Regions from separate parts of the Actinoplanes friuliensis DSM 7358 genome, predicted to be linked through region 1. Evidence: riboswitches for the same ligand, from Rfam matches in the RefSeq annotation. Region 1 holds a riboswitch; the other holds the start of a gene.

What was found. A riboswitch is a leader RNA that binds a small molecule or an ion and turns the genes downstream of it on or off. The one in region 1 is predicted to bind ZMP and ZTP.
Region 2: linked by a shared signal. The riboswitch ahead of AFR_RS25170 (bifunctional 5,10-methylenetetrahydrofolate dehydrogenase/5,10-methenyltetrahydrofolate cyclohydrolase) and the one ahead of AFR_RS03235 (glycine hydroxymethyltransferase) in region 1 are both predicted to bind ZMP and ZTP.

What each region holds. Positions count from the first base shown of each region.
Region 1 covers NC_022657.1:703,374-709,073, reverse strand. The annotation lists gene AFR_RS03250 (discoidin domain-containing protein) at 1-50, opposite strand, end outside; gene AFR_RS03245 (metallophosphoesterase family protein) at 571-1,074, shown strand; gene AFR_RS03240 (L-dopachrome tautomerase-related protein) at 1,061-2,155, opposite strand; gene AFR_RS03235 (glycine hydroxymethyltransferase) at 2,242-3,663, opposite strand; ZMP/ZTP riboswitch at 3,683-3,776, opposite strand; gene AFR_RS03230 (SDR family oxidoreductase) at 3,810-4,568, opposite strand; gene AFR_RS03225 (sugar-binding transcriptional regulator) at 4,658-5,563, shown strand; gene AFR_RS03220 (cation:proton antiporter) at 5,569-5,700, shown strand, end outside.
Region 2 covers NC_022657.1:5,415,047-5,420,746, reverse strand. The annotation lists gene AFR_RS25195 (metallophosphoesterase) at 1-603, opposite strand, end outside; gene AFR_RS25190 (hypothetical protein) at 637-1,287, opposite strand; gene AFR_RS25185 (hypothetical protein) at 1,354-1,596, opposite strand; gene AFR_RS25180 (polysaccharide deacetylase family protein) at 1,774-2,553, shown strand; gene AFR_RS43895 (glycoside hydrolase family 26 protein) at 2,550-3,602, shown strand; gene AFR_RS25170 (bifunctional 5,10-methylenetetrahydrofolate dehydrogenase/5,10-methenyltetrahydrofolate cyclohydrolase) at 3,592-4,461, opposite strand; ZMP/ZTP riboswitch at 4,474-4,557, opposite strand; gene AFR_RS25165 (DUF1616 domain-containing protein) at 4,557-5,513, opposite strand; gene AFR_RS46840 (hypothetical protein) at 5,510-5,700, opposite strand, start outside.

The DNA of each region.
Region 1 (5,700 bases):
TTGCTGCGGGATCGCCTCTCGGGGACTACGGAGGGAGCGGGATTGACCATTGCTTCTCCTACACACAGCGATACGGACGCGGGGGATGCGCGTCCGGACGGGAGCCGGGGAAAGCTCCCGATGGGGATGCCGGAGGGGCGTTCACGGAGAGCGCTCCCCCGTTCCTGGACGCTAAGTTCGTTACGGCCATGTGTCAAAGGTGGGGTCTGAAGTTAAGCGGCGGTTAATCGCGTCCGCCCGGCCGCAGACCGGGCCTGGGCCGTCACTCCATCGGTGGCATCGATTGCCTCACTGTTCGTGATCCACCTCCACCCAAGACCGGTGGCACCGATCGTGAGCTGCGGAAACCTGCAATCACCTCCAGGGACATCAGGTAGCGGCGCGTAGTTGGCCGGCTGACTGACGAGGCTTCGGTGACGGGTACGCCTGGGTCCGGATAACGGTTGCGGACGGGCAATCGGCCTGCCCGAATCGGCTCGCTCGCGCAGGACGGTCATTACCGGCTTACCGCTCGATTGGGGCAGCGAGGCGAAAAATCGGGGAAGCGCTTCCCCGTCGTAGGGTGGACGGATGCGGCTGGTTCTGATGGCGGACACACACGTGCCCAAGCGCGCCCGGGACCTGCCCCCGGCGCTGTGGGCCGAGGTGGAGGCAGCCGACGTGGTCGTCCACGCCGGCGACTGGGTCGACGTGCCACTGCTGGACGCGCTGGAGGCCCGGTCGAGACGGCTGATCGCCTGTTACGGCAACAACGACGGTCCGGCGCTGCGGGCCCGGCTGCCGGAGATCGCCCGCGCCGAGCTGGACGGCGTACGCCTCGCCGTGGTCCACGAGACCGGGCAGTCCACGGGTCGCGAGCAGCGCTGCGCGGAACGCTTCCCCGACACGGACGTGCTGGTGTTCGGCCACTCGCACATCCCGTGGGACACGACGGCCACCACCGGGCTGCGGTTGCTCAACCCCGGCTCACCGACCGACCGCCGCCGTCAGCCGTACGCGACTTTCCAGACGGCGACGGTGGCCGGTGGGCAGCTGTCCGGCGTGGAGCTGCACCGGGTGATCAGACGAGCCTGACCGGGCCCGCATCGATCGCCACCCGGAACAGCGAGTACGGGTAGTGCCGCTGGTCGGTGCCACCCTGGTAGTCCGCCTGCCGGTGCAGCTGGTTGGCCGTGACGTAGAGGTGGCGGTCGGCGGCAACCGACATCGTGTCCGGCCACAGCAGCCGCGGATCGTGGGCGACCGTCTCGAACGTACCGTCCGGCAGCCGCCGCAGGATCGCGTTGTGCTCGTAATCGGTGACGTAGAAGCGGCCCTGGTCGTCGGTCTCGAGGCCGTCGGATCCGCCGCCCTTGTTGCCCTCGTCGACGACGGTGGCGGCCACCTCCGGATCACCGACCGACCGGTCCACCAGGGCGTCGGTGGAGACGCTGTACCAGTGCCGGGAGGCGAGCGGGCAGTAGTAGAGGCGGGACCCGTCGGCGGCGATGGCGATGCCGTCCGACCCCATGCGTACCGGCTCCGGTGGGCCGTCGGCGGGTCGTTTCATCAGCACCGCACCCTCCACGACCGGCAGGAACGTCGCCGGCTCCTCGGCCTTGGTGGAGGGGTGATCGTGCAGCCGGCGCCAGGCCGTACCGGTGGCCAGGTCGACCACGATGATGCCGTTGGCGCCCTGGTCCGAGGAGTCGGTGATGAAAGCGACGTTGCGGCGCAGGTCGAAGCGGACGTCGTTGAGGTACGTGGTCGGCAGCGCCACGTCGGGCTCGAAGACGATGGTCTGCACGACGGTGTCGGTCGCGAGGTCGACGCAGACGAGCTTGGGCCCGCCGGGCGTGGTCGGCTGGAACAGCGGGCTGCCGGTGTCGAGCACCCACAACCGGTCGGCGGGGTCGACGACGATGCTCTGCACGGAGACGAAGGCCTTGGCGTCGTCGTCACCGGCCGGGCTGTTCCAGGCCTGGTCCGGGTAGGCGACGGCGGTGCCGTCACGCAGCTCGGCGACGGTGAACTCCACGTCGTCGCCCCACTTGGGGTAGTTGACGAAGATCCGGCCGGTCGCCGAAACGCTCACCCCGGTGGGCATCGGCCCGCTGTCGAAGGTGTGCACGGTTTCGAGATCGCCGATGGGCTGGTCACTCGGTTGTTCCGTCATGGCAGCCGCATACCCGCCTCGGCACGGGCCTAACGAGCGCAGCAAGATGGCCGCGCCCGAACTCCGGACGCAGCCATCTGCGCAGGTCAGCCCAGGTCGACGCTGGGGTAGAGCGGGAAGTCGGCGAGCAGCTCGGTGGCCTGCTTCGACACCCGGTCGGAAACCGCGGTGGCAAGGTCGAACTTCGCCTTGGACGCGCCGGCCTTGGTGCTGGTCAGGACCGTGTGCATGAGCTCGGCGATCTGGTCCATCTCGCCCGTGCCGAGGCCGCGGGTGGTCAGGGCCGGCGTGCCGATGCGGATGCCCGAGGTGTACCAGGCGCCGTTCGGGTCCTGCGGGATCGAGTTGCGGTTGGTGACGATGCCCGAGTCGAGCAGCGCCTGCTCCGCCTGACGGCCGGTCAGGCCGTACTTGTCGACGTCGATCAGCACCAGGTGGTTGTCGGTGCCGCCGCTGACGACGGTGGCGCCCCGGCTGGTCAGGCCGGCCGCGAGCGCCTGAGAGTTGTCGACGATGCGCTGGGCGTAGTCGGCGAACTCGGGGCGGCGGGCCTCGGCGAACGCGACCGCCTTGGCCGCCATCACGTGCGCGAGCGGGCCGCCGAGGACCATCGGACAGCCGCGGTCGACCTGGTCGGACAGCTCGGGCTGGCAGAAGACCGCACCGCCGCGCGGGCCGCGCAGGCTCTTGTGGGTCGTCGTGGTGACGATGTGGGCGTTCGCGATCGGGTCGAAGTCACCGGTGAAGACCTTGCCGGCGACCAGGCCCGCGAAGTGCGCCATGTCGACCATGAACGTCGCACCGACCTCGTCGGCGATCTCGCGCATGATGCGGAAGTTCACCTTGCGGGGGTACGCGGAGTAGCCACCGACGATGACCAGGGGCTTGAACTCCTGGGCCGACGTCCGCAGCGCCGCGTAGTCGATCTGGCCCGTGGCCGGGTCGACGCCGTAGCTGCGCTGGTCGAACATCTTGCCGGAGATGTTCGGGCGGAAACCGTGGGTGAGGTGACCACCGGCGTCGAGCGACATGCCGAGCATGCGCTGGTTGCCGAAAGCAGCCCGCAGCTCGGCCCACTCGGCGTCGGTCATGTCGTTGACGTTGCGCTTCTGGACCTTGGCCAGGGCGGGCGCCTCGACCCGGTCGGCGAGGATCGCCCAGTACGCGACGAGGTTCGCGTCGATGCCGGAGTGCGGCTGCACGTACGCGTACGGCGCGTTGAACAGGGCCTTCGCGTGCTCGACGGCGACGGACTCGACGGTGTCGACGTTCTGGCAGCCGGCGTAGAAACGGCGGCCGATCGTGCCCTCGGCGTACTTGTCGCTGAGCCAGTTACCCATGGCCAGCAGCACGGCCGGGGACGCGTAGTTCTCGGACGCGATCAGCTTGAGGGACTCGCGCTGATCGGTCAGCTCCTTGGCGATCGCGTCGGCGATGCGGGGCTCGACGGCGCGGACCGCGTCCAGGGCGGAGCGGAATGCGGTCGATTCGGCGTTCAGTGCAGACATCGGACCTCCCTATCACAGGTGAAGAGGCCCAGGCGCACGGCAGGTCGTCCGGAACGGACGGGACCGCTCCCCGATGGTTTGCCCATCCGAACGCGCCAGTCACGGCCCGCCGACCAGCATACCGGCGTGCGCCCGGGCGACGGCAGTCAGGAGAACCACATTCCGCCGTCGACGACGATGGACTGGCCGGTCACGTAACCCGCGTCGGATGACGCCAGGAACGAGACGACACCGGCGACGTCGTCCGGCGTCTCGAGGCGGCCCAGCGGGATGCCGGCGACCATGCCGGCCAGCTCCGAGCCGGTCGCGGTGCCCCGGCGGGTGGTCATCACCTGGTCGATCGACTCCCACATCGGCGTCTGCACGACGCCCGGGCTGTAGACGTTGACGGTGATGTTGTGCTCCGCGAGCTCCTGGGCGACGGACTGGCTCAGACCGCGAACGGCGAACTTCGACGCCGAATAGGCGCCCTGCCACTTGCCACCGCGATGGGCGGCGACCGACGCCGCACCGATCAGCCGGCCGCCGCGCCCCTGGGCGATCATCTGCCGGGCGGCGGCCCGATAGCAGTGGAAGACACCCTTGAGGTTGACGTCCATCGTGCGCTGCCAGTCCTCGGCCGTGGTCTCTACCAGCGGCGCGGTCACGGCGATGCCCGCGTTCGCCACCAGCACGTCGAGACCTCCGAAGCGGGCCACGTGCGCCGCGACGGCCGCGTCGACCTCACCCTGTTCGACAACATCCACCGGTACGCCGTGAGCACCGAGCTCCACGGCTGTCCGGTCGAGCTCCGGACCGGGCAGGTCGGCCACCGACACGGCGAGCCCGTCCGCGATCAGGCGAGCGGCGATTGCCCGTCCGATGCCCCGCGCGGCTCCGGTGATCAGCGCCGACCGTTGCTCCATGCCAACTCCCTGCTAGGGTGCGCTCATATGAGCGGCTCATCGCTCGTTTGACAACCATCGTGCGCTGCTGTCCGGAACGGAGTCAAGGCGTGCAGGACCTGATCGCCGCGCTGGTCGCCCGGCGCTTCTACCTGGAGCAGCGCACCAAGAAGCAGATCGGGGACGAGCTCGGCATCTCGCGCTTCCGGGTCGCGCGGATCCTGGACCGCGCCTTGCGCGACGGCGTCGTCCGCATCGAGATCGCGGTGCCACCGGCGGTGGACCTCGAGCTGTCGGAGCGCCTGACCGCGTACACCGGGATCCGGCAGGCGCTGGTCCTGCGGGAGCCGGACCAGCTCGGGCCCGCCTGTGCCGCCCTGCTGGCCGAGCGGCTCACCGAGGAGGACGTGCTCGGCGTCTCCTGGGGCCGTACGCTGCACGAACTCACCGCGGTCCTGCCGCCGCTGCCCCGGGCCGAGGTGGTCCAGATCGTCGGAAGCGTGCCGAGCGCGGATCTCAACGTGAACTCGCTGGAGCTGCTGCGCCGCCTGAGTGAACGCACCGGCGGCCGGGTCCACGCCCTGCACGTGCCCATGATCCTCGACTCGCCCGAGGTCGCCGCCTCGCTGCGGGCCACCGCGTCGGTCGCGGAGACGCTGGCGACTTTCCCGCGGCTGACCTGTGCGCTGGTCGGCATCGGACGCTGGCAGCCCGGCGGCTCGTCGCTGCGGTCGGCCCTGCCGGAGCCGCTGATCCGGGATCTCGACGCGGCCGGTGCCGTCGCGGACATCTGCTCGACCGTTCTGGACAAGAACGGCTCGGTGGTCGGCGGCGACACCGTGCCCGCCCGGTGCATCGCCATCACCACCGAGCAACTGCGGGCGGTGCCTGACGTCATCGCGGTGGCCGGCGGCGAGACGAAGGCGCCCGCACTCGCCGCAGCCGTCCGGGCGGGACTCGTTCACCGATTGATCACCGACACGGCAGCGGCGACGGCGTTGATGTCACTAGCCTGACGGGCGTGAACGGCGTACAGATCTTGCTCATCATCGGGGCCGGCATCGGCATCTCGGCCCTGGCCCACCGGCGTGGACTCCAGCCCGGCCTCATCGTGGTCACGCTGGCCGCCGGGGTCAGCTTCATCCCCGGGGTG
Region 2 (5,700 bases), 4.7 Mb from region 1:
CGCGACGACGTCCGGCTCGAGGGAGTTGACGACGTCCACGACACCGCGGGACCAGCGGGCGCGGTTGATCGGGCCGTAGTGCGTGTCGGTCAGCAGCACGACCTTGAGGCCGTCGAGCCCCGCACCCAGCCGGTCGATGATCACGTCGACGCGGCGGACGCGCGAGACACGCATCGCTTCGGCGTACCCCCAGAGGAGCAGGACGATCGAGATCAGGGTGACCACCGCCGTGACGGTCCGGGACCGGACCGGGTCGGCGACACCCGCGAGGGCGAGCACGAGCCGCAGCACGTTGCCGAGGATCGACCAGACGAAGAGCACCCAGGCGACGCCGAGCAGGACGTCGGCGACGCGGGCGGCGCCGTCGCGGTGCTGCGGGCCGTGGCCGCGGAACATCAGGACGGGGAAGCCGGCCGCGAGGATCACGAACAGCGCCGTACCGGCGGCGAACAGCGCGCCGGGCCAGCGGTTGCCGGACCAGACGAGCGTCCACCAGGGCAGGCCGAAGAGGAGCAGGACGACGGCCCCGACGATCAGGCCGAATCTCAGAGCGCGGCCGGGCCGGCGACGCGGCTCGGTCTCGACGGTTTCACCGACAGACACAGCAGAAGTCTGCCACGCCGCGGTGGCCGGTGGTCAGAGGCCGAGACGCAGCGCGGTGACACCGGCGGGGGAGAGCGGCCGGACCGTGGCCCGCACCAGGTCGGCGTGGACGCCGCCCGGGAGCTGGGTGCCGAGGGCGCACAACGCCGGGTAGAGGTCAAGCACGTCGCGGTGGCTGAGCGCGCCGACCCCGATGAGCAGGCCGTTGACCGCGGCGGGGGTCCGGGCGAGCTCGGCGCAGAGCTCCATCCGCCACACCGGGTCGTCGACGTGCGCGGAGAACTCGCGGGCGATCCGGTTGCTGGCCGAGTGGCTCTCGTCCGGCGCGGCGTGCCGGCCGGACCGGGCCATGGCCGGCGCCATCCGGACGACCACGCCGAGGTGCAGGGCGAGCTCCGGGAGCGTCAGCACCTCGAGGCCGAAGGAGTGGTTGTCGCAGAGCCGCTGGAACGTCACGGCGTTCACGACGACGGCCGGGTCCGGGCAGTCGCCGGGAGGGCCGCAGACCGTGTCCATGATGATCTCGGCGAGCCGGCCCGCCGGGTCGAAGCGGCCGATGCCGGAGAACGTGTCCGGTGTCTCTCGGTAACGGGCGAGGGCGGCGCGCTCGCTGCCGTAGCCGTCGGGGTCGATACCGATGCGGGGCACGCCGTGCTGGGCTTGGAGCTGGATGAGCCGGAACATCCTGTGCACTCCCGGGGGTCGCTGAAGACGGTGCATCCCGGGATACGCACCAGGGCGGTCCTCGGTTCAGTCCTTACGCTGGGTATAAGAAAGATTCCGGCGTGACCGCTGACCCGTCAAGAGGAAGCAGTCAAATGTCACTGCGTGTAGTGCGTAGGTCGCGGCGGTGAGCGCCAGCAGCATGCCGGCCAGCACGGCCATCAGGCTGGTGTCGAGAGCTCGCCACGCGGTGGGGAGCGCGACCAGGCCGAGCACGAGCCCGGCTTCACAGGCGGCCTCGGCGAGGCGCCGCGCACGGTCCGTTTTCATGGACATCACCCTTCCGTCACCCAGGGTGTCTCCGCTTCCCTCTCCAGCCTGATCGACGGCTATGACTTTCGGCAGAGGCGGCGGGGTTGTGCCAACCCCGAAGGTTGCCCGTCCGGCGGCCGATAAGGGTCATGTCCGTCTGGTGGGTGGGAGGAACGAGCAGTGACCGTCACGGCCATGCCGGCGCTCATGTACCACTCGGTGTCCGCCGTCGGCGGGCCGCTGAGCGACCTTGCCGTGCCCCGCGGACGCCTCGCCGAGCAGCTCGGCGCGCTCACTGCGGCCGGCTACCGCCTCGTCGGGCTCTCCGAGGCCCTCGACCTGCTCGACGCGGGCTGCACGGACAAGCTCGTCGCCGTCACTTTCGACGACGGGTACCGCGACTTCCTCACCGACGGTGTGCCCGTGCTGGCCGAGGCCGGCGCCGGTGCCACCCTCTACGCCTCCGTCGGTCACCTGGGCGAACGCGCCGGCTGGCTGGGCCGCTGGGCACCGGACTTCGGCCGCCTCCTGACCTGGGACGAGCTGGCCGACGTCGCCGCCGCCGGCATCGAGATCGGCAACCACAGCCTGCTGCACCACCCGCTCGACGTGCTGCCGGCCGACCGGCTGCGCGAGGAGACCGTCCGTAGCAAGGACGAACTCGAGCAGCGCCTGCAGCAGCGCGTCCGCAGCTTCGCCTACCCGCACGGCTACAACGGCGGCAAGGTCCGCGCCGCCGTGCTCGCCGCCGGTCACGACAACGCCACCGAGGTCGGCCGCCGCCTCCACACGCCGGGGGAGCGCCGCTTCGCCGTGCCCCGGCTCCAGCCGACACCGGGCATGACCGGCGCCGATCTGGTGGACCTCGTCGCCGGTGGTGGTTCGCCGGTCGTGCCGCAGCTCAAGCGGCTGGCCCAGCCCGGCTGGCGGGTCGTGCGCAGGGTCGCCCGCGCCGCCGGCCGGAACCTGACGTGAGCCCGTCCCACCGCGCGCCGCGGCGGCTGACCCGCCGCCACCTGCTCGGGATGGCCGGCGGGCTCGCCGCCGTACCCGTCGTCGCTGTCGCCGCGCAGCAGGTGCGCTCGGACCAGTCCGCGGCCGAGGCGACCTCCTCGCCGGGCCGTGGGGTCCCGTCCGCCGCGCCGAGCGCCGCCGCCGCGCCGAAAGTGATCACCAAGGGCGGCGGGTCCGTGCCGTTCAAACCCGGACACGCCCTGCTCGGCTCCTACCTGTCCCTCGACGGCCGGACGGCGACCCAGAGTCAGGCCCTGCGCCGGGAGCAGCTGGGCCGCGACGAGCGCATCGTGCACGTATTCTACGACTGGGCCGACTCGCTGCCCACCGCGATCGACGGCATCCCCGCCAAAGCGGTCCCGCTGGTGTCCTGGCGCGGCACGGCCTACGACGACATCACCTCGGGGCGCAGCGACGACCGGATCGCCCGGGCCGCACGCCGCCTCAAGCGGCAGGACCGCCCGGTGCTGCTGCGCTGGGGCTGGGAGATGAACGGTGACTGGTACGCGTGGGGAGCCGCCCGCAACGGCCAGGACCCGGAGGCGTACATCGCTTCGTGGCGGCGCCTGCACGACATCTTCGCCGAGGAGAAGGCCAGGAACGTGTCCTGGGTGTGGAGCCCCAACTGGAACTCCGCACCGATCGAGGACTGGAACACCTACCAGGCGCTCTACCCGGGCGACAAGTACGTCGACTGGGTCGGCGTCTCGGGGTACAACCTGCACCGCGAGACGCCCGACACCCTGTTCGGCCCGATCTACCGGGCGTTCGCGGCCCGCAAGCCGATCATGATCAGCGAGGTCGGTTCGATGGACCGCGGCGGCCGCACCAAGGCCGACTGGATCACGCTCTTCGCCGACTGGGTCGAGGCCCACCCGGCGGTGGGCGGTGTCGTCTGGTTCGACACCGACACCCACCCCGGGTACGCGGAGAAGTGGCGCATCGACACCGACGCCGCGTCACTGGCGGCGTACGTGGCGATGGCGAAGCGCCCCCGCTTCAGCGGCTAGCCTTCTCGGCTGCCTCGATCGCGTTGCGGAACAGCATGGCCACGGTCGTCGGGCCGACACCACCGACCCGCGGGGTGATCGCCCCGGCGACCTGCGCGACCTCCTCGGCCACGTCCGGCAGCAGGCGGCGGCCCTCGTAACGGACACCGGCACCGATCACGGTCGCGCCCGGCTTGACGTGCTCCGGCTGGATGATGCCCGGCACACCGGCGGCGGCGATGAGGATCTCGGCGCGCTGGGCGTACCGCTGCCAGTCCGGGACGCCGGTGTGCACGACCGTGACGGCGGCGTTGGCGGTCGGGCGCTTCTGCGCCAGCATCATCGCCAGCGGGCGGCCGATCGTCGCACCGCGGCCCAGGATGACCACCTCACGACCGGCGACCGGGATGTTGTGGTGGGCGAGCAGCGCCTCGATGCCGGCGGGTGTGCACGGTCGCGGCCCGGGCAGCCCGACGGAGAGCCGGCCCAGGTTGAGCGGGTGCATGCCGTCGACGTCCTTGTCCGGGTCGACGGTCATCAGCGCGGCGTCGTAATCGATGTGCGCCGGCGGCGGGTACTGGATCAGCAGCGCGTGCACGGACGGGTCGGCGTTCAGGCGGTCGATGGCCCGGTGCAGGTCGTCCTGCGTCGCGTCGGCGCCCAGGTGCTCGTGCGGGGAGACAAAACCGAGCTCGGCGGCCTGCCGCTGCTTGATCCGGATGTACCCGGCGCTGGCGTCGTCGTCACCGACCAGGATCGTCGCGAGCGACGGCTGGACGCCACCCTCGCGGAGCTTCGCCGCGCGCTGCGCCACGTCGGCCAGGACCTCGTCGGCCACGGGCTTACCGGGCAGCAGTCGTGCTTCATGGGTCTCGGACATGCGCCACTCCGGCGTGGGCACCCAGGCGGACGGCCCCCACGGCAAGCTCCCCGATGGTGGTCCCCATCCTCGATGCCGCCAGTCGCGTGTCCGGGTCAGTCTACGGCGCTGATGAACAGCGTCCGGTAGGCGGTGGTGTCACCCGCGCGGTAGAGATTCACGGTCAGCCGCTGCGCGCCGGGCAGGGTCAGACGCTCGGTCCAGGTGCCGTCGCCGGTCACCGCCACGGTCCGCTCCAGCGCCGTGCGCCCCGAGCTCCCCGAGACCCGCACCGTGTACGGGCCGTCGCCCGCGATCAGCCCGCTTGCCGACACCTGCACCGTACGGGTGCCGCCGCTGGTGACCGGCCCGGACGGCGCGGCGGACAGTGCGGTGACGGTGGTGTTGTGCGTCGTGCGCGATGTGGCGAAGGAGATCCAGCTCGCGCCACCGAGGATCAGCGCCACGACGACCAGCGGCAGCAGTTGCTTGACCAGGCGTCCGCGCTGCTGGGGCGCTGGGCTCTGCGGATCCGCGGCCACCGGGGCGACCGACATCAGCACGGTGTCCCCGGCGTCGGCCGATCGTGTCGGCAGCCGGACCGTGTGCTCGCCGACGTCGATCCGCACCTGCTTCTCACCGACCGGCCGAGGCGCATTGTCCTCACCGGCCGTGTCGTCGCCGGCGAACAGTGCGTCCAGCGAGTCGTCGGCCGGCTTCGCGACCGGGACCGTTGCGGGACGCACGGTTGTCCGGCGAGAGATCAGGAGCGCGATCAGCGTGACCGCGACCGTGGAGACCGTCCACGAGACCCGGTCGATGCGCACCTGCACGAGGTTGATCACCAGCCCGGCGACGATCAGCACGCCCATGCTCAGCGCGGGTGTCAGCACGGACCGTTCCACCGTCGTCAGCTCGCGGCGGCGGAACAGGACACCGATCAGGGCCAGTCCCGGCAGCACAAAGGCCAGCAGCAGGCCGCCGGTGACGGCGACGGGCACCGGTCCGAGCAGGACGGCGGCGCCGGAGGCCACGGTCAGCGCCGCGACGATGCGGCTGGTCAGGGAGTTCACCGGACCCCCGTTCCGTAGACACGGACGATGCCGTTGTCGTAGAGCCGGTCCACCTCCGTCAGCGAGTCGAACTTCCCCAGCTGCCCGGTGGTGAGCGGCGACGTGATCTGCCCGGACCGCGGATCCATCTCGAAGTAGGAGCCGCTCTCCGGCAACTGCGTGCCGAGCCGCCGGTCCACGACCAGGT